One region of the Sneathiella aquimaris genome, then DNA from elsewhere that is predicted to be linked to it. Evidence: riboswitches for the same ligand, from Rfam matches in the RefSeq annotation. Region 1 holds a riboswitch; the other holds the start of a gene.
The links. A riboswitch is a leader RNA that binds a small molecule or an ion and turns the genes downstream of it on or off. The one in region 1 is predicted to bind cobalamin.
Positions count from the first base shown of each region.

Region 2: linked by a shared signal. The riboswitch ahead of bluB (5,6-dimethylbenzimidazole synthase) and the one ahead of OIR97_RS04180 (DUF1636 domain-containing protein) in region 1 are both predicted to bind cobalamin.

Region 1 covers NZ_CP112881.1:903,832-914,789, forward strand. Annotated here, with positions in the region: gene OIR97_RS04160 (sarcosine oxidase subunit alpha) at 1-1,741, opposite strand, end outside; gene OIR97_RS04165 (sarcosine oxidase subunit delta) at 1,734-2,039, opposite strand; gene OIR97_RS04170 (sarcosine oxidase subunit beta family protein) at 2,066-3,319, opposite strand; gene OIR97_RS04175 (GlxA family transcriptional regulator) at 3,422-4,423, shown strand; cobalamin riboswitch at 4,510-4,741, shown strand; gene OIR97_RS04180 (DUF1636 domain-containing protein) at 4,845-5,246, shown strand; gene cobW (cobalamin biosynthesis protein CobW) at 5,256-6,296, shown strand; gene cobN (cobaltochelatase subunit CobN) at 6,306-9,614, shown strand; gene OIR97_RS04195 (precorrin-3B synthase) at 9,607-10,812, shown strand; gene OIR97_RS04200 (precorrin-8X methylmutase) at 10,809-10,958, shown strand, end outside.
Region 2 covers NZ_CP112881.1:3,656,392-3,667,349, forward strand. Annotated here, with positions in the region: gene OIR97_RS17250 (thiolase domain-containing protein) at 1-290, opposite strand, end outside; gene OIR97_RS17255 (response regulator) at 420-842, opposite strand; gene hpt (hypoxanthine phosphoribosyltransferase) at 858-1,394, opposite strand; gene OIR97_RS17265 (MJ0042-type zinc finger domain-containing protein) at 1,441-2,163, opposite strand; gene ftsE (cell division ATP-binding protein FtsE) at 2,289-2,987, shown strand; gene OIR97_RS17275 (cell division protein FtsX) at 2,984-3,871, shown strand; gene OIR97_RS17280 (D-glycero-alpha-D-manno-heptose-1,7-bisphosphate 7-phosphatase) at 3,873-4,424, shown strand; gene OIR97_RS17285 (YdcF family protein) at 4,421-5,029, shown strand; gene OIR97_RS17290 (lysophospholipid acyltransferase family protein) at 5,083-5,754, shown strand; gene OIR97_RS17295 (adenosylcobalamin-dependent ribonucleoside-diphosphate reductase) at 5,859-8,180, shown strand; cobalamin riboswitch at 8,232-8,409, shown strand; gene bluB (5,6-dimethylbenzimidazole synthase) at 8,459-9,154, shown strand; gene OIR97_RS17305 (DUF1127 domain-containing protein) at 9,284-9,508, shown strand; gene OIR97_RS17310 (gamma-glutamylcyclotransferase) at 9,620-10,213, opposite strand; gene OIR97_RS17315 (DMT family transporter) at 10,213-10,958, opposite strand, start outside.

The DNA of each region.
Region 1 (10,958 bases):
TGTCTTTGCCCAAAGCATCAGCGGCAATGGTCAAGCCGTTCATATTGGACATTTTACCCTGATCCGTTGCCATACCATTTGTGGTGTATCGTTTGACATGTTCAATGGATCGCATGCCTTCGCGGACGGCAAGTCGAATGTCTTTCGCCAAAACGTCATTTTGAAAATCGATGAATGCTTTTTGGGAATTTATAGGTTTGTCGGAGGGCAATTCCTTATGAGTGACACCTTCCCCCATATGGTCATTTGCAACCGAATGGGAGATTTGATCTGTGGTCAATTGGAGCGCCTCCAAAGCTGCAAGCCCAGCTTTTATGCCATCCTCCAGGCATGTTTCTATCCCCCACAAACCTCGGCAGGCGCCAGCAATTTGACATTCCTCGGTTAGGGTGCCAGGAAGAAAAACCTGTTGCTTCTCATCCCAGTTCAGAGTGCCTTTTGTATGCGAAAAGAGATGCAGCGAGGGGGTCCAGCCACCGCACATGAGCAGCGCGTCACAGGGAATGACATTCCCGGGCTTCACAATGTCGCCGTTCAACGCGTTCATTGTCAGTGCGCTGATGCGTAGTCGGCCTTGTGTTTTACTGACCGTATGGTTCAGAAAATAGGGGATCCCTCTTTTGTCTGCTTCGGCGCAAAGCGCCTGATTTACATCAGAGCGGGTATCAATAACGGCGGCAATATCCGCACCAGCATCCGCAAGTTCAAAAGCTGAATACCAAGCGCTGTCATGGGAGGTCACAAATGCCGGTTTTCGACCGACTAAAACACCATACCGGTTCAAATAGATGCTTGCCGCACCGCTGAGCATGACGCCCGGTCTGTCATTTCCGTCAAAAACAAGCGGCCGCTCCATTGCGCCCTGAGCCAGAACGACCTGTTTCGCCCGCACCCGCCAAAGCCGTTCCCGGGGCGCATCCTGTGGAGGTGAAGATAGATGATCCGTCAGTTTCTGGGCTAACCCCACCATATTCTGGTGGTAATATCCGATGGCTGTTGTTCGTGTCAGTATTCGAACATTCTGTTTGTTTTGTAGTTTGGTTAGGGCATTGGCCAGCCAATCGCTGGCGGCTTCCTGATCAATGGTTACCTGTGTTTCAGAGAGAAGGGTGCCCCCTATTTCAGAATTTTCGTCCACAAGGACGATTGACGCCGTATCGTTTTCTGATGCCTGTAAGGCGGCGGCGATACCGGAAGGGCCTGCGCCAATGATCAGAATGTCGCAATGCAGGTAGCGGGAGGCATAGTGATCCGGATCTGCTTTATCCGGAGAAACACCAAGACCCGCAGCGGAACGGATTGCGGGCTCGTAGACTTTGTCCCAAAAACTTTTGGGCCACATAAAGGTTTTGTAGTAGAAGCCCGCGGAAAATAATTTCGAAAATCGATCATTGATCGCGCCAACATCGAACGTCAGAGAAGGCCAATTATTTTGGCTCGTGGTTATCAGGCCCTCATATATTTCCTGGTAAGTTGCCCGCGTATTGGGTTCATACCGGTCAGAGGCGCGGTCCGGTCGCTGGGTTCCGATCAAGGCGTTTGGCTCTTCAGATCCTGCTGTAACAGGCCCCCTTGGGCGGTGATATTTGAAAGACCGGCCCATTAGATGAACGCCATTTGCCAGCAATGCAGAGGCAACCGTGTCGCCTTCAAATCCCTGATAATTTTTGCCATCAAATGAAAAATTAATGCGTTTTTTGTAATTGATGCGCCCTTTGTTTTGTATCCGGTAGTTAGTCATTGGCCAACTCTTTCAGGGTATCGTCGGACGGACGGGGCAGGCCACTTTTATAGGTGAGCAGGAATTTGTCAGTGACTGTATTCCTTGCCGCATTGAAGAAACGGGCACATCCGTGAATGTGACGCCAGCGTTCCAGATGAATGCCGCGAACGTTACTCCGAATAAACAGAAAGTCCCGCCAGGCTTCATCGTCAAGGTCCGCGGGGTTTTCGGGACGGGCAATATGGGCTTCTCCTGCATAGGAAAATTCCAGCTCAGGGAGGTCTTCTTTACAATAGGGGCAATGGATTAAGAGCATGTGCGTATCCTTGACACCGACCCTGATCAATGAGCAACCGCAGCCGCGGCGGCTTCGTCAATCAGGCGGCCTGTTTGAAATCTTTCCAGTGTAAATGGTGCATTGATCGGGTGGGGCTCATCCCGAGCTACTGTGTGGGCCAACACATGGGCTGCGCCGGGGGTGGCTTTAAAACCACCGGTTCCCCAACCACAATTTACATAAAGTCCTTTGACCGGTGTTTTCCCCAGAATAGCAGAGCGATCCGGTGTTACATCGACAATACCGCCCCATTTGCGCAGCATTCTCATGCGCCTGAAAATGGGGAATATTTCACAGATTGCCGCCACTGTATGTTCGATCAATGGCAGGCCCCCCCTTTGGGAATAGGACGTATATTGATCTGTCCCGGAACCGATCACCAGTTCACCTTTGTCGGATTGGCTAATGTAGGCATGAACACTGTTTGACATAACAACACAGGGAAATATCGGTTTGACCGGTTCAGACACGAGTGCCTGTAGTGGATAGCTTTCCAACGGCAGCTTGACCCCTGCGGTTTGCATGATCACCGAGGTGTTGCCCGCGGCTGAAACGGCAATCTTCTTCGCTTTTATAAAGCCTTTATCAGTCTCCACTCCCTCTACCGCCCCATCAGGGCTGCGGCGGATGGAAAGTACGGGACAATTTTGAATGATATCGATGCCGCGGGCGGCGGCGGCCCTCGCATATCCCCACGCCACAGCGTCGTGCCTGGCGGTTCCGGCTCTTTGTTGGAAAGTTGCCCCCATAACCGGATAGCGCCGGTGGCTTGAAATATCCAGGGGCGGGCAGATGGCTTTTGCTTCCTCTGGGGTCAGCCACTTATTGTCGACGCCGTTTAATCGATTTGCATGTACATGGCGTTTGAAGCTTTGGACATCATGGACACTATGAGCGAGCATCATGACGCCGCGCTGGGAAAACATCACATTATAGTTGAGTTCCTGACTCAAGCCATCCCATAGGTCAACGGCATGATCGTAAAGACCGGCGCTTTCATCATACAGATAATTAGACCGGATGATGGTTGTGTTCCGGCCCGTATTACCACCCCCCAGCCAGCCTTTTTCCAGAACAGCGACATTCGTTATGCCATGTTCTTTTGCTAAATAGTAGGCGGCGCCCAAGCCATGACCGCCCGCGCCAATGATGATGACATCATATTCCGATTTAGGCGTGGCGTCCGGCCATTGCTCAGTCCAGTTTTTATGACCCGAAAAGGCGTTGGCAAGGAGAGATAATCCAGAAAAGTGTGTCATGACAATTCCTTAAGTGAACATTTGAATAGTGATCGAAACAACTGGATTGCTATGGTATAATTGCGAAGGTTTTCTGGTATATTTGCGCAAGAGAGAGTAAAGATGCAAAAAAAGCAGCTCGCACAACAGGAAGTCAGGCTTTCTGTCGGCTTCATTCTGGCGAAAAATTTCACCTTGAGCGCGTTTGCAAATTTTGTTGACGTACTCCGGCTTGCGGCCGATGACGGGGATGGCAGTCGTCCTATTTTATGCCGTTGGTCCATTTTGTCACCAACCATGGATACAATCAGGTGCAGCAGCGGTGTTCCCGTGACACCAACAGAACGATTGGGGGATCCATCAAAGTTTGATTATATCGCGGTAGTTGGGGGCCTCATTGATGAAGTTGGTAATCTTGATGCGGAATATTGCCGATATCTGAAAACGGCTGCTGAAAAAGGAGTGCCGATTATTGGGATTTGCACGGGCAGCTTTATCCTGCACAAGATTGGACTTATGGATGGCAGACGCAGTTGTGTGAGTTGGTTTCATCGCGCTGATTTTGTTGATCAGTTTGACGGAGTGGAACCGGTGTCGGATCAGATTTTTGTTGTTGATGGAGACCGGATAACCTGTTCGGGCGGCACAAGTGCGGCCCAACTTGCGGCCTTTCTGGTTGAGAGGCATGTAGGGATCAATCAGGCCAGAAAAAGCCTGCATATCATGATTATTGATACAGCGCTGGGCGGAGAGAAAACACAACCGGGTATCCCGCTCAGTATTCAGACGCCGGATGAGCTTGTACGGCGTGCGTTGCATATTATGCAACAGGAAATGGAAGTGCCTCAAACCATCTCACGGATTGCCCGGCGATTGAATGTCGGACGCCGAAAATTGGAAACCCATTTTATAAAAGCGCTGGATATGAGCCCGGCGCAGGCCGATAAGCTGATCAGGCTGGAGAATGCCCGGTTTCTTTTGTCATCGACAGCACAGCCGATAACAGACATTGCGTTGTCCACCGGATTTTGTGATGCGTCGCATTTCACGCGGGTCTTCAAAAGCCATTTTGGGATTACACCAAACGGGTTTCGAAAAAGTTTGCCCGTGGATGCAGTTGCCTAACGCGATTTCAGAGTGGGTCCGCAAGGGAAATCGGCGATCATAATGGTTTGTTTGGTTCCATAACCTTGACAGTTTGAAGCCTTGTGCTGTATCGACAATGAGTTGGTGTCTGGATCTATTGTTTGGATCCGGGTGAAAAGGGAATGTAACAGGCCAAGTCCGAACCGTTGGATTTTGCCCAAATCAGCCGCCCCCGCGACCGTAAGCTGGAAACGCATCTATTAGCCACTGGGTAATACCGGGAAGGACAGATGCCTGCCTGAGAGCAAGAATCGGGTATTCAGAAGCCGGGAGACCTGCCAACCCAAGAAGGATCGAATGTGGACGGGGTGTTCTACAGCGGGCTTTCCGAATGATTGAGGTTCGGTTTGCGTGATGGCTCCCCCTGTTCCTGTATGGAATGGAGCAAAAATTGAGCGTCGTGCTAAATGTCTGTATCACTTGCAAAAAAAGTGACCGCATATCTAATGCGGAGGAAAACCCGATAGCAGAGACAGCAACCGCCAAGCCCGGTGAAAGTCTTTATCAAGCCCTGCTTGAAAAGAATGAGTCTGAAAATATAAAAATTCTGCCTGTTAAATGCCTTTCTGCCTGCTCAAATGGGTGTACCGTTGCGCTTGCAGGGGAAGGGCGCTGGTCCTATGTGTATGGGCATATGGACGCAGAAACCGATGTAGAAGATATCCTGAAAGGTGTTGCCGCCTATCATAAGACGGACGATGGCCTGGTTCCTTGGCGAGAGCGTCCGGTTATCTTTCGCAAACAAGTGATTTCCCGTATGCCGCCGATGACAGGCGCGCATTCCTCTATTTCTGAAAAGTGAGTTTCTTAGATGTCTGATTTGACAAAAATTCCTGTCACTGTAATCACCGGTTTTCTGGGAAGCGGAAAAACAACGCTGATCAGTAAAATGATGCAAAATCCGCAAGGTAAGCGCTTGGCCGTTTTGGTGAACGAATTTGGCGATGTGGGTGTGGATGGGGATATCCTTAAATCCTGCGCGGATGAAAACTGCCCTCTTGAAAATATTGTTGAGTTGGCAAATGGCTGCATCTGCTGCACGGTTGCGGATGACTTTATTCCCACGATCGAAGCACTGATGGCCCTGCCTGAACAGCCTGAGCATATTGTCATCGAAACGTCAGGACTTGCATTGCCCAAGCCATTGTTGAAAGCCTTTAACTGGCCAGCGATCAAAAGCCGGATTACCGTTGACGGCGTGATCGCAGTTGCGGATGCTGAAGCGGTCGGAGCGGGCCGTTTTGCGCCGGATGTTGCTGCCGTCGATGCCCAGCGACTGGCCGATGATAGCCTGGATCACGAAACACCGCTTGCTGAGGTTTTCAATGATCAGATCACATGTGCAGATCTGGTGTTATTGTCAAAGGCAGACCTTGCAGATGAAAGCCTGAAGGCTCGGGCTCGCACCGCGATCACAGAGGTTGCAACAAAAACCCTGCCGATACTGGATATGACTAATGGGGATGTTGATCCACGGGTCATTCTTGGTTTGAATGCGGCCGCTGAAGATGATCTGGACGCACGCCCTTCCTGTCATGACGGATCTGATGATCATGAGCATGATGACTTCAATTCCATCATTGTTGATCTGCCCGAAATTTCTGACCCTGCCCGTCTGGAAGCAGCGATTATTGATCTTGCCAACAAGCATCATATTCTGAGAGTAAAAGGGTATGTTGCCGTAGCGGGAAAACCGATGCGTCTTTTGCTGCAAGCGGTCAATTCTCGAGTGCAGATGCAGTATGATAAAGCATGGGGACAGAGCCCGCGGGAAAGTCGTTTGGTCGTCATCGCGGAGCATCATGATTTGGATGCGCCCGCTGTAAATTTGATCCTTGCCGAGGCCTGTTAAGGATTTTTCATGCATGTAGTCTTTCGCGAAAGTCATGGTCTGGAAGAAAACGAGGTTGCACAGGATCTGGGGCAGGATCCTGCTGATCTTGTTGTCTTGTCGTTTTCCGACAGTGATCTTGGGGCTTTCGCGGCAGGCTGGGAGCAGGCCCGTGAGGACTTGCCCAGTGTACGGCTTGCCAATCTTGCGGCGCTGAAGCATCCGCTTTCGGTCGATGTCTATATCGAAAATACGTTGCAGGACGCCAAGGCTATCCTGATCCGGCTTATCGGCGGCGAGCAATATTGGCAGTATGGGTTGTCAGCGGTAAATGAATTGGCCCGGAGGGAAAAGATTGCATTGGCGGTTTTGCCTGCGGACGGCCGGAATGATCCGCGCCTTGATGCAATGTCGACAGTCAGTGTCCCGACGTTACGGCGCTTGAAGTCATTATGTGATCAGGGCGGGGCACCGGCGGCCGAAACTGCGCTAAAAATCATGGCGGGCGCCCTGCCAGAAGATGCTGATTTTGAAGAGAGCGTTCAGCCTCTTCCGCTGCATGGATTTTATGATCCTGACCATGGATATGCTGAAACACTTGAAGCTTTTTCCGCCGTTCCGCAAAGTCCGATTATCATCAGTTTTTACCGGTCCTATTTGACCTCGGCCGATCTGGAGCCTGTCGACGCGCTGATCCGGGCATTTCGTAAGAAGGGGTTCGCCTGTTTTGGTGTTTTCGCAGCCTCTCTGAAAGCGAATGAAACGGTTGTCTGGCTTGAGGCGTTGTTGCCCGGATTGCAGCCTGAGGCGATTGTTAATCTAACGGCTTTTTCGGCCAAAGGGGCAAACGGAAAATCTCCGTTAGAAGTCGCGGGATGCCCTGTTTTTCAAACGGCCTTGTCCACAGCACCCAGCCAGAAATGGGCGGAGAGCGAACGGGGTTTGTCACCGGCAGACCTTGCTATGTTTGTTGCCATGCCAGAGGTGGATGGACGAATTTTTACAGCCGTCACAAGCTTTAAAGAGCCGTCTAACCGACATGAAGACTTGCAGTTTTCAAGATTTTATCACCGTGCAGACCTTAATCGGGTTGCGGCGATTGTTCAGCAGGTCAGCCGCTGGATTACGCTCGCCCGAAAAACAGCGGCAGAAAAACATCTGGCCTTTATATTGTCCACCTATCCGGGCAAAGATCATCAGATCGCGCATGCGGTTGGTCTGGATGCGCTCGCCTCGATGGACGCAATACTGTCGTTCCTAAACAAAGAAGGATATCAGACGGGTCCGACGGAAGCACTGGCAAACCAGCTTTTGCAATCCACCGTGACGTGGCCACTGGAGCTTTATCTTCAAGCACTGAAAGCCTTGCCTGGTGAGTTGCGTCAGGACTTAAGCGATGCGTGGGGCGACCCTGAAGACGATCCTACTTGCCGAAATGGGTTCTTTGAATTTCGGGCCCTTCGCCAAGGACAAGTGAGCATTGCCTTGCAGCCGGAAAGAGGCCATCGGGCAGAACGGGACGATGATTACCATGATCTCGCCCGAATTCCCTGTCACGGATATGTGGCCTTCTATTTGTGGCTACAACATCACGGCACGATTTCTGGCAATGAATTGGATGCCCTGGTTCATATCGGGGCACATGGCACTCTGGAATGGTTGCCCGGTAAATCGGTTGCCCTGTCTGACGAGTGCTGGCCAGATGTTTTAACGGGATCATTGCCCGTTATTTATCCATTTATTGTGAATGATCCGGGCGAGGCGGTGCAGGCCAAGCGACGGATCGGCGCTGTGACACTGGGGCATATGCCGCCGCCGATGAAGGAAAGCGCGGTTCCATCTTCTATGGTTCGGTTGGAACGGCTTTTGGATGAATATTCAACTGCCGACGGTCTTGACCCAAATCGTCGGGACCGTTTGGTAACGGCCATTCGCGAGGAAGCGCAGGCAGCTGGAGTTGAAGAGGATATCGGCATTGAGCCCGATCACTCGGCCGCAGAGGCCCTTGTTCGGATTGACCGCTTTGTTTGCGATATCAAGGAAAGCCAGTTTGGAGATGGCTTGCATATATATGGGGAAGGCGTCTCGGGATCTACAGAATTGGAAGGTCTGTTAAAAGCTCTTTCTGGCCAGGCAGTTGCCCCAGGGCCGTCAGGCTCTCCGTTCAAGGGACGGGATGATGTTTTGCCGACAGGGCGCAATCTGTATTCGACAGATCCTCGTGCGGTACCGACCCGGGCGGCTTACGCACAGGGTGTAAAGCTTGCGGAAGAACTGGTTCGGCGCCACTTGCAGGATCACGGAGACTATCCACGCGCACTGATTGTTGATCTTTGGGGGTCCGCGACCATGAGGACAGCGGGTGAAGAATTTGCCATGGCACTTCATTTAGCAGGGGTTGAACCCAAATGGGGCGAGAATAGCGATCGCGTCACGGGCTTTGAAATTTTGCCACTAATGATGCTGGACCGTCCCCGTATTGACGTAACTTTGCGTGTGTCAGGACTGTTTCGGGATATTTTCCCCAATCTGTCGGATTTGTTTAATGCGGCGACGGCGACCCTTGCCACACGGGACGAAGGCACTGCGGATAATCCCTATCAGGATAAAAATCCACGTGTTTTTGGGCCTAAGCCCGGCTTGTATGGAGTGCAGATGGACCCTGGAAACACAGACTATACGGCTGATGCCAGGATGTCGGCGGGGGAAAGTTGGCTCGCTGGCTCAGAGTGGGTTATGGCTGGCAGTTTCGGCGATCAGGCTGATCATTCTGACCGGGAAACCCTTGAAAAAAGAGTTCTGCAAGCTGATGCTTTTGTTCACAGTCAGGACTTGCCTGAAACGGACTTGCTGCTGGCAATGGATTATGCCACCCATGAAGCCGGGTTTGCCGCAGCCCATGCAGGACTAACGGCGGCGCGTCCAGGAGAGGTAGAAAAAAACCCGGTCCTTTACCATTTGGATAACACACGAAGTAATGACCCGAAAGCCCGAACACTTTCTGAAGAAATCGCGAGAGTTGTTCGTGCAAGGGCGACGAACCCGGACTGGCTGGCAGGGATGTTACGTCACGGTTTTCGGGGTGGGGCTGAAATTGCAGCCACGTTGGAACATATGGCGGCCTTCGCGCATATGGCGCACGCCGTTCCGGCACATTTATTTGATGCCTACTACGAGCATACGCTGGGTGATGACAAAATCAGAGAGTTTCTTGAAGAGCATAACCCGCAGGCCTTAGAGGCAATGGAGGCCTGTTTCGAGCGGTTGCATGAAGCCGGTCTTTGGGTGACACGCCGAAATTGGATTGCCGCACAGATCGGGGTGAGCGGCGATGGGTGATCCAGTTGTAAAAGGGTGGTGTCCGGGGGCTTTGAAGCCCATGCAGTCAGGCGATGGTCTTCTTGTTAGAATACGGCCGTTTAAAAGTCGTTTGAACGCAGATCAGTTGGCTGGAATTGGGAAACTTGCCCGGGAATATGGAAATGGTCTTGTTGATTTTTCCCGCCGATCCAATTTGCAGCTGCGCGGCGTTCTTCCAGAAAATCATGCTCCATTAATGGCCCGGTTGCAGTCCCTTCATCTTATTGATGACAATGTTCTTGTTGAAAGTCGCCGGAATATGGTCGTCACACCGTTCTGGACGGACGGGGATGACTCCGATGTAATCGCCGCGAGGCTTGAAAAAGCGTTGCTGGATGAAAATCTGCATTTGACCGGTTTACCGGGAAAATTCGGTTTCGCCGTTGATTGCGGGCCTTTACCAGTTCTGTCCGGAATGCCTGCAGATATCCGAATTGAACGATCAGCACAGGGCGGGCTGGTTGTGCGTCCTGACGGGTCTGATTTTGGCATTTCTGTTCAGTTGGAAACAGCCGTCGACATGGCAGTTTCACTCGCCCGATGGTTCTCGGACTTGAAGGAAATTAAGGCGGGCCGTGGTCGCATGCGCCAATATGTACATTTGCTGCCGGAAAACGCTGAATTTATGCTTACCGAAGCCAGTGCAGAACCTGCTGTGATGCCAGCTGTTGGATGGGTGCAGACGGGGTTTCTTGCGGGTCTGGAGTTAGGACAATTGACAGCAGCCGGGTTGATCGCGTTGTCTGAAAAAGTTGACGCGGTGCGCCTGACACCCTGGCGGATGCTGTGCCTTGAACACTATTCAGCGGATGCAGGATTGCTGGATGCGATTGACGGCATGATAACCAACCCGGACTGCCCGCTGATGAGAATTGCCGCCTGCACAGGATCGCCGGCCTGCCCGCAAGGCTGGTTGGATACCCGAAAGTTGGCTCGCGACTTATCAACAAGTTTGCCTTTGGGCGATAGTCTGTATATCAGTGGCTGCACGAAAAAATGTGCGGGACAATCAGAGGCATTCACGCATGCCATGATTGCGGCGCAGTCGGGTGTGACGGTGTATAATAAACAACGAAATGCACCTTTCTCCAGTGAGCATTTCTCGCATGAAGAGTTTAAGGAAAAGACGACGATGCATATCAAGGGCGATACTTTCTTTTTCAAGGAAAGCCAATGACCCATTATTACGAAACAGATGGTCAGGCCATATACAATCAGTCCTTTTCAATCATCCGGCGCGAAGCAGATCTTGAGCGTTTTTCGCCAGAAGAGGAAATCGTCGCGGTTCGAATGATCCATGCAAGTGGCATGGTCGGGTTGGAA
Region 2 (10,958 bases), 1.2 Mb from region 1:
GCAATGGCTTCCGCCGCATGGGCGACATGAATAAGATACGAAGACCCTCCGGTTTCGGTGCTATCCATATGACGCAGCTTCAGGCCCATATAGTCGGCAAGCGACAGGGGCCCAAGGCCGGGAGCATCTCCTGCGCAGAAATATCCGTCTACATCGTCTTTAGTAAGACCCGCATCTGCAAGAGCACCTTGGGCGCATTCAGCATGTAATTGGGCAAGTGATTTATCGACGGCCTTTCGTGTCGGATGCTCGAAAGCACCCGCAATATAAGCCTGACCATTTAAAGACATGGTACATCATCCCTTTCTCTCATTTATTGTTGTTTATTGACGCTAGGGAATCGCGTTTTCATGCATTAGCGGTATCAAAACCACTATCATTTATCAATAGTTTATTCGGTTATTCGAACCGGGCAGCTCTTAACCTTTATGGTCACGAAGCCCCAGATCTTTTGTGGAAACCGGAGAGGATGCCTGTTCCGAGCCTTGCAACGCTTCTTCTACTTTTTTGCAAATCTCATCGAGCGTAAAAGGTTTCGGGACCACATCATAAATCAAATCTTCAAGATTATAGGCCCGCTGACGCTCCGCCGCATAGCCGGTCATGAGAAGGATTTTAAGATCAGGCTGTTCTTTTGCCACCTTCAGGGATAGTGCAATTCCATCCATAATCGGCATCACGATATCGGTCAGCAGTAAGTCAAACGGCTCTTCTTCCTGCAACGCATGAAGCGCCTCTGCCCCATCCCGCACGGACACCACCTGGTGCCCGTGATGGGTCAGTGCACGTTCGACAAATTCCCGCAATGAAGCTTCGTCATCTGCAACAAGTATCCGTGCCATCGAATGCTTAAACCTTCATTTATCCAGGATATGGCCAATATACGGCAATTCCCGGTAATAATGCGCGTAATCCAGACCGTAGCCAATAACAAAAAGATCGGGACAGTCAAAACCCACAAAATCAGCTTCGAAATCAACGACCCGTTTACCTTTTTTATCCAGCATCAGGCAGGTTTTTACAGTTTCCGCACCGCGAGACATCAGTTCGTCCCGTGCAAATTCCATGGTCCGACCGGATTCCAGAATATCATCAATCAACAGAACTTTCCGTCCTTTGACCGTGTCCATGATATCGCGTGTGATGACAACCGTACCGCTACTGATTGTTTTATCACCATAGGACGACAGGGCCATAAAATCGATTTGGGGGCGGACGCCAGCATGATGCAGGGACCGGATCAGGTCCGCTGCAAAAACAAAGCTTCCCTTCAGAACCGCAATAACCAGAATGTCCCGACCCAGATCAGACGCAATCTGCTCAGCCAGTTCTTCATTTCGTTTTGCGATCTGTGCACTTGAAAACAGGGTTTCAATATTTGGCTCAGAAGCCATTTTATTCTCCAACTCAGGTTCGGCGATTAGCCTTCATAAATTCAGTTTATTGCGTAGCTTCTGGTTTCTTTGGAACCACAAGATCCGCCTTAACGCGTTTGGCCTCTTCAGGGGGCTGGTTCATACTGGACGAGAATTCCACTGTTCCCCATGGCGCAATTTCTTTTTCATCAAGTTCTTTGCTCCAGCTGTAAACATGCTGTTTTTTAGCATCGAGCAATTGAATGGCAACTCGGGGAAGCGGTCGCACCGTTCCGGTAACATTCACAATTTTTCCCGTAACGGTCAGGCGAACTACCCCTTTTTCCAGAATTGACTTGGATGTTACTTCCCGAATTTCCAAACCAAGCTTATTCGAGGTTTGCACATCAATTTTGAGCATCTGATATAATTTTGCAGACGCCGGCAGGAACTTCACAACGTAATCACGCCCATAAAATACGCCGGCGCCAATCCCGCCCAGAATCACCAGGAACAATAGCCAGCCGATCCAGTTTCTTTTTTTCCGGGGCGGTGCTTCCGTCGTCCGGCGACGGGAAGACGACGCCGACATCTCGCGAATACTCATCTCCGGAGTGGGCGCGGCTCCTTCTTCAACAGTGTCCGTAATTTCGACACTCTCTTCTGTTAGCACTTTCGGGACATCAGCAGGAGGATACTCCCGCCATTTATGACCACATTTGGCGCATTTGACTGTTCGGCCATCTGGTCCGACAGAAGCCGCGTCGATCAAATAACGCGTTGAACAGGAAGAACAAGTTAATATCATGAGCAGGAAACATTCAGTCCACGGGTTAAACGTACTTTTTTATAGGCATTTGATTGAACATGCACAAGACTGGCTGATAAATCTACGTTAGTTTATTGTTCAATTGTGTTTTTGGGGAGGCTTTATTGATCAGATTTGAAAATGTCGGCATGAGATACGGCATGGGGCCGGAGGTTCTCAGGGATATTAATCTTCATCTGGGACCTGGCTCGTTTCATTTTCTGACCGGCCCTACCGGTGCTGGCAAAAGCTCTTTGCTCAAACTTCTCGCTCTTTCCCATCGACCAAGCCGCGGGTTGCTGACATTGTTTGGACAGGAAGTCAGCAGTTTAAGCCGAAAGGATCTGCCTTCATTTCGACGCAAGATCGGCGTGGTATTTCAGGACTTCAGATTGCTCGATCATCTGTCGACTTTGGACAATGTGGCGCTTCCCTTGCGAATCGCTGGTGCCGACGAAGACCAGATTTATAAAGATGTTGCTGAACTTTTGGATTGGGTGGGTCTTGGTGCCCAGATCGATGCCAAGCCCCCCACGTTATCTGGCGGTGAAAAACAACGGGTTGCGATTGCCCGGGCCGTGATCAACCGACCTCAGCTTCTTATTGCCGACGAGCCAACCGGCAGCATGGATCCGGAAATGGGACTTCGGCTCATGCATCTTTTTCAGGAATTGAACAAAATCGGTACGACCGTTGTTATTGCAACCCATGACATCGGACTGATCCGACGTTTTTCCAATCCCGTGATGTATCTGAAAGACAGCACCCTTCATTTCAGCCGGTCAGACGAGTATCTGGAACAATATCATCGGAGTACCTTGTGATAAGTGTATTTGGTAAATCCGCAGAATTGCAGCTGGAAAAGGACGTTTCCAGTAAATATCTGCCTGTCGTCATTTCCTCCATGATTTTTCTGGCGAGCCTTGCTCTGGCCGGGCTTTTTTCCATCCATTCTGCTGTTCAGGACTGGTCGAACGCGGTTAGTGGCAACCTCACGGTCGAGATTGCTTATGAAGAAGGCACCAATCTGGATAAGAAAGTCCGGATCGCAACCGATTTTCTAAAAACCTTTCCGGGCCTTGAAAAGGTGCAGCCGTTAGACAAGTCAGATACAGCCAAATTACTAGAGCCATATCTGGGACGGGCCGACGTGATTAAGAACCTGCCCCTTCCCAGGCTGATTGAAGTTACCATTGCAGAAGGGAGTTCTGTCGATTTACTGGCTGCTGCCAAGAAATTGTCGGATGCCGTTCCGGGCGCTGTTTTAAACACCCACCGGCCTTGGTTGAACAAGATGATCCTGCTGGCCCGCTCGGTACAAATCCTTGCCGGTGCCATCATGCTGCTGATCAGTATTGTCACGGTCATTATCGTTATTTTTGCCGCGCGAACGGGTATGGTGATGCATCAGGACATCATTGAAGTTCTTCATCTGATCGGTGCTCAGGACAAATATATCGCTCGCCAGTTTCAGAATTATTTTACCCGGCTCAGCTTTCTGGGTGCCCTGCCCGGCCTCTTTCTTGCGCTTCTGGTTATGCAGATCTTTTCCTTTCTCGCTGGCCGTCTGGATGCCAGTTTGATCACCGCGCCAACAATGATATTGGAAGGATGGGTTGCTTTGTCTATGCTTCCCGTTCTGGTAGCACTTCTGACGAGATATACAGTGCGCTGGATCGTATTGGGCTCACTAAAACGGATGATGTAGCGTGCTGGTTTTACTGGATAGAGATGGCGTCATAAATGAAGACCGGACCGATTTTGTCAAATCACCGGACGAACTGGTTTTTATTCCCAACGCCCTTGAAGCCATTGCCGCACTCAATGCAGCCAGACATTATGTTGTGATCGTTACAAACCAATCCTGCATTGGCCGGGGGCTTATTACGGAAGAGACCCTGACCAGCATTCACAATAAACTGCGCACGGAATTACGCCGCCAAAACGGGAAAATCGATCAGATTTTCTTTGCCCCGGATACCCCGTGGGAAGCGACTGAAAACAGAAAACCCGGTGCTGGCATGATCAGGAGTGCACTTAGCCAATTTCGGACAGCCCCGGAACACGCGGTCATGATCGGGGACAGCCTGCGGGATCTGCAGGCAGCACAAAAAGCGGGGTGCCATCGCATTCTGGTACAGACGGGCAAGGGACTTAAAACCCAGAAAGATGGATTTGATCCTGAAATACTTCCCATCACCGTTGCGAAAGATTTATCTGAGGCGACCCGTTTCATTCTGGATGGACGTTTTAAGCCATGAAACCCAGATCCCGAATCTTCATACAGCTTCTTTTGATCCTGATCGCGCTATGGGCTGGTGCCTTTCTGTTTTATGTCCGGGAAATTACGAGCGGGATATATTCCAATAGCACCAGCGCTGACGGAATTGTCATCCTGACCGGTACCCCCGGACGCCTGAAACTGGGCTTTGAATTGCTGAAAACAGGGGCCGGAAAGCGCTTACTGGTATCGGGCGTGCATACCAGCGTTACAAAAACGCAACTTGGTAAAGCAATGGGAGAAAGCACCGTTCTTATGGATTGCTGTGTCGATCTTGGCCGAATTGCAAAAGATACGGTTGGAAACGCCTATGAAGCATCGCTCTGGGCCGAGGAGCATGGCTTTAATGACATTCTGGTTGTGACCAGCGCCTATCATATGCCCAGATCCCTTGTTGAGTTGCGTCGGCAACTTCCGGACAAAAACCTGATCGCCTATGCTCCCGCTGATGATACCGATGCACTAAAACGCTGGTGGCGCAGCCCCAAGTTACTGTATGTACTGGTTGCTGAGTTTAACAAATATGTCATCAGTCTGGTTCGAGCCAGAATTGAAATGATTGCTATGAGTGGACCCGATACGTGACTTTTTTAAGATCAACTCTCTTTTTTCCGTGTTTTTGGCTTTGGTCCATTTTCATGAACCTTCTGTTTTTGCCTGCCCTGGCATTTGACAAAAAATGGATTGTGCTGGGCCAATCAATCTGGACCCGCGGGATAATGTTCCTGATGCGCACGATCTGTGGCCTTAAAGTCGAGATTCGCGGACAGGAATATATTCCAAAAGGGGCTGGCCTCATCGCCGCAAAACATCAGTCCGCATTTGAAACCATGGTTTTTCACGCGTTGCTGAAAGATCCAGCCATGGTCTTGAAAAAAGAGCTGTTGAGCATCCCGATTTACGGGTGGTATTGCAAAAAGACCGAAATGATTGCGGTTGACAGAAACGGCCATGCTGCCGCTTTAAAAGCGATGATCAAACAGGCACAGGATGCGCTGTCAAATGACCGGCCAATTGTCATTTTCCCAGAGGGTACGCGCAGCGCGCTGGACAGTGATCTTCCCTATCAGCCGGGTATTGCGGCCCTTTATTCCAAACTGGATACCCCCGTCACACCGATGGCCCTGAACACCGGTGTTTTCTGGCCACGGAAACAGTTCGTCTGTAAACCCGGAACCATCATAATCGAATTCCTTCCACCAATTCCCGCTGGTTTGAAACGCAAAGACTTCATGGCGCAGCTGAAAGAGACAATCGAGCCGAAAACAAAAGAGCTGGTTGAAGAAGGACGCAAAGCCCATCTCTCCTAAGGCAACCAACCAAAACGGTTTAATATATGGATCGATCATTTCATTTATCGGGGTGTTTACTATATACTGTCGTAAATTAGAGTTTTGGTTAGCCAGGAGTTCCCATGTCTTCAGTCGCCCCGATCTCACAGCAAATCTGGGATATGAAATATCGCTTTAAATCTGCCGATAACAAACAGGTTGAGCGATCCATTGAAGATACCTGGAAGCGCATCGCAAAGGCACTTGCGGCCCCTGAAAAAAGCCCTGAAAAATGGGAAAGATCTTTTTACGAAGCGCTTGAGGATTACAAATTTCTACCCGCTGGCCGAATCATTGCCGGGGCCGGCACCAAGCGAAAAGTAACCCTGTTCAACTGTTTTGTGATGGGGGATATCCCGGATGATATGTCCTCCATCTTTGACAATCTGAAGGAAGCCGCCCTTACCATGCAACAGGGCGGAGGAATCGGTTACAATTTCTCGACATTGCGGCCTAAAGGCGCCCCTGTTCACGGAATGGGGTCTGATGCATCCGGTCCCTTAAGTTTCATGGATGTTTGGGATAGTATGTGCCGCACCATAATGAGTGCGGGATCCCGTCGGGGTGCGATGATGGCGACCATGCGCTGCGATCATCCGGACATTCAGGATTTCATCACTGCCAAACGCGAACCGGGCCGCCTTCGCATGTTCAATTTATCGGTTCTGGTGACCGACGCCTTTATGGAGGCGGTAAAGAAAAACGATTCCTGGGATCTTGTATTTGAAGGGACCTTGTATAAAACGGTCAGCGCACGGGCCCTGTGGGACGAAATCATGCGCTCCACCTATGCCTTTGCTGAACCGGGGGTCATCTTTATCGATCGGATCAATCGGCGTAACAACCTGCATTATGCGGAAACAATTTCGGGCACCAACCCGTGCGGCGAACAACCTTTGCCACCCTATGGTGCCTGCTTACTTGGCTCTGTCAATCTGACAAAACTTGTCAAAAAACCTTTTGAAACAAGTGCCCATCTGGATCTGGAGCAATTGGACAGCCTTGTTCGCACAGCAATTCGTATGATGGATAATGTGATTGATGTGTCTGGTTTTCCGTTGGAACAGCAAGCACAGGAAGCCAATGCAAAACGCCGGATTGGTCTGGGTATTACCGGGTTGGCCGATGCCTTGATCATGTGCGGCATACGCTATGGATCAGATGAGGCCGTTTCCATAACCCGCCAATGGATGGCGGCCATTCGGCGGTCCGCCTACCTTGCCTCTACCGATCTGGCCAAAGAAAAAGGCGCGTTTCCTCTCTTCGACAAAGACCAGTATCTGGCCGGGGAAACCGTTCAGGAACTTGATGCAGACATTCAGGACGCTCTTAAAAAGCATGGTATTCGAAACGCACTTCTGACCTCCATCGCCCCCACAGGAACCATTTCCCTGCTGGCCAATAATATCTCCAGTGGATTGGAACCTGTCTTCAGTTTTTCATATACCCGGAATGTCCTGATGCCGGATGGCACCCGCAAGGCCGAAGAGGTTACGGACTATGCGCTCAGGTTATTCCGAAGGTTGAAGGGCGAAAATGTACCGCTTCCCGATTATTTTGTGGACGCGCAGATTCTAAAGCCGATGGATCATGTCAAAATGCAGGCGGCCGTTCAGGAGTTTGTTGATAGTTCCATCTCGAAAACCATTAATTGCCCGGAAGATATCAGCTTTGAGCATTTCAAGGATATTTACTTGAAAGCCTATGAAACCGGCTGCAAGGGCTGCACCACGTACCGCCCCAACGACATCACGGGCGCCGTTCTGGAAACCAGCAAAACAGAGGAAAACCAATCGCAATCCTCGCTACCTCTGGAGGAACCAACACCCCGGCCAAAAGACAGTTTTGAAGCCGGCGGTATTGTTTACATGACCCGCCCGCTTGACCGCCCCGGCACTCTGCCCGGCCAGACTTATAAATTGAAGTGGCCGGAAAGCAATCATGCAATGTATATCACCCTGAACGATGTTATTCAGGATGGTCGGCGCCGACCCTTTGAAATCTTCATCAATTCCAAAAATGTCGAGCATTTCGCCTGGACAGTGGCTCTGACGCGAATGATCTCAGCCGTTTTCCGGCGTGGCGGTGATGTCAGTTTCGTCGTTGAGGAATTGAAGGCTGTTTTCGACCCCCGCGGTGGTGCCTGGATGCAAGGGCGCTATGTGCCTTCACTACTGGCTGCCATTGGAGATGTGGTTGAAACCCATCTTGTTCAAATTGGTTTCTTACCGGATCCGGCCAAACGGGATCCGGAAACAAACTCAAAACGACAAAGCGTCGGCAGTTCCCAAATGCAGGATCGAACCGGTCTACAACGGCAATGCCCCGAATGCGGTGAAGCGTCCTTAATCAAGAGTGAGGGCTGTGATACCTGTGCTTCCTGCGGATTTTCAAAATGTAGCTAGCGGTCCGACAAAGATGTCCGCCCTTTGTCCTTGTTTTCAGAAAATAACCGTGCGCATATTAAGGCGTCTGGTGCCCGCGTTGTCGGGAGAATCGGGAATCCGGTGATACTCCGGAACGTGCCCAACGCTGTGATGGTGATGGTTAGGGAAATACCACTGGAGCAATCCGGGAAGGCCCATCAACCAAACGACCCTTAGTCAGAAGACCGGCCAGACACCATAGCCCTACTGCGTGGACAGCAGAACGGGTGTCTTTGCAAGTTGTTGGGGATCGAACAATGAAAGAACACATCATGCTGACGGATGCAGACCGTTTTACCACGGAAGAACGGGATGCGGTTTATAAAGCTATCTTCACGCGGCGGGATGTCCGGGATCAGTTTTTACCCAAAGAAATACCGGACGATGTTTTACAACGGATTTTACTGGCCGCTCATCACGCACCCTCTGTTGGATTCATGCAGCCATGGAACTTTATTTTAATCCGCGACCAACAGAATCGGAATCGGATCTGGCAGGCCTTTTCAAAAGCAAATGATGAAGCTGCCTTAATGTTCACCGGCGAGAAAAAATCAAAATATCAATCCCTGAAGCTGGAAGGCATTCGAAAAGCGCCGATCAATATCTGTATCACCTGTGATCGAAGCCGCGGCGGCAAGGTGGTTTTGGGCCGTACCCATAACCAGAATATGGATGTTTACAGCACCGTTTGCGCGATACAAAATCTGTGGCTGGCGGCGCGGGCTGAAGGTATTGGCGTTGGTTGGGTCAGTATCTTTCACGATTCCGACCTTAAATCACTTCTGGATATCCCCGAAGACATTGAAATCGTTGGATATCTATGCCTTGGATATGTGGATGAGCTTTATTCCCAGCCAGAGCTGGAAGCAAAAGGCTGGCGAAAACGGTTATTGTTAGACGATCTGATCTTTGAAGAAAGCTGGCAGGAAAATTCGCCGGATACACCAAAATAAATAATTAATCCTTAAATCAGAAAGCTCTAAGATATGCAAAAACTGCATAGGTGAAGTGCCATAATTCTGAATCTCATTTCGAAAGAACTGTCTTATATGTCGGTCATCGAATTTAGTGAGGATTGAGCGATGACTGTCTTACCATTTAATACATCCTATAATGCCGCTGAAGAAATTCAACGGGCTGTTCTTTTTGTTGTCATTCGTGCTGAAAAGCTGGTTGATGCCTTTCAACAGCAACGTCGTTACAGAAAGACAGTAAACGCCCTGAATTCACTGGACAGTCGTTGTCTTGCAGATATTGGTCTGGATAAAGCGGATATCGAGCCAGTCGCAAAATCACTGTTCAAATAGGGAGCACAGGGACAGATTCCCCCCCTTTTGTCTGTCCCCACCCTGTTTGTTTTGAAAACACCCTCACGCATTTTTGGCTGGGGGTGTTTTTTTGTCTGCAAACATGCCGCCCTAGCCTTCAACCAAAGCCAAAATCTTATGCAACGGGCCGTCTGCAATACCGAATTCGTCCAAATGATCTACGGTGCTTTTCAGATAATCCCGATTGGGACCACCGCGGCCTGACGCCGACGCAATAATACGCGCCGCTTCTTCTATCGTTGGGCGGCCACAATATTGTTCATGCTTTGGATCCGCAACAAAAGTCAGCGCTGTCACCCTTTCATCTCGATCCAGCAGTTTTAACTGCACCATCTTGGGGACATATACGCGCGTGACCATTTCCCGCCGGTATAAATAATCGATCACAGGCTCCCGGATATCGGACGGGCACAGAATTGCTTTTCCTCGGCAGGAACCACCCGAGTCCAGCCCCAAAACCAAACCCGGTTTTTCTCGGGTTCCACGGTGCACAACCGAAGAGACGCAAAAAGACCGATGATATCCATACACCTGTGCATCTGCCGTCCCTTTGTGATCAAATCCCGGCCGCCACATCAAAGAGCCGTAGCCAAATATCCACAAATCCTCTCCTTCTGGTAAGTCAGGAAGCGGATGATCAACCGGCGGCAGGTCCGGTTCTATTACAAGGTCATATTTACGCATCAAGAAGCCGTTCTGGGTTTAATATTCACAAGAGCCACCCCAACAATTGTTATTCCCATTCCAAGAAGGGAAACAAATGCCAGGCGTTCGTCAAATAATAGGAAAGCAACGACAGCCGTACAAGGTGGCACAAGATAGAAAAGACTTGAGACATTAGCCGCCGCTCCATTTCTGAGGAGAATGTAAAGCAGACTGACAGCCCCCAAAGAAAGAACAAAGACCAACCAGGCTAAAGCGAACACCAGCTCCCCGCTCCAGACAATGATACGGTCTTCCAAGAGAAACGACATGCCCACAAAATAGGCCGTTGCAACAATGAACTGGATGAAATTACCGCTCTTCAGGCTCATGCCGGAGCAATATTTTTTCTGGTATAGGGTGCCAAAAGATATGGATAACAAAGCCAAAAAACTAAGACCAATGGCGAAAACAGACCCCTCCCCCAGTGACAGTTTTTCCGCGACGACCAGAAAGACGCCAAGCAAACCGAATAATAGCCCCGCCCATTGTATCCGGCTTACTTTTTCAGAAAGTAGAATTCCGGCCATCGCTCCGACAATAAGCGGCTGAATTCCGACAATAAGGGCCGATGTTCCTGCCGGAACACCCAATCCAATTGACCAGAAGACGAACCCCAGATATCCCCCATGCATCAGCAGGCCGGCAAATCCGATATGCCCCCAATCCTGCCAGCGGTCCGGCCAACGCGTCCGCGTTAGCGTTACCAGAGGTAAAAACAATAAAA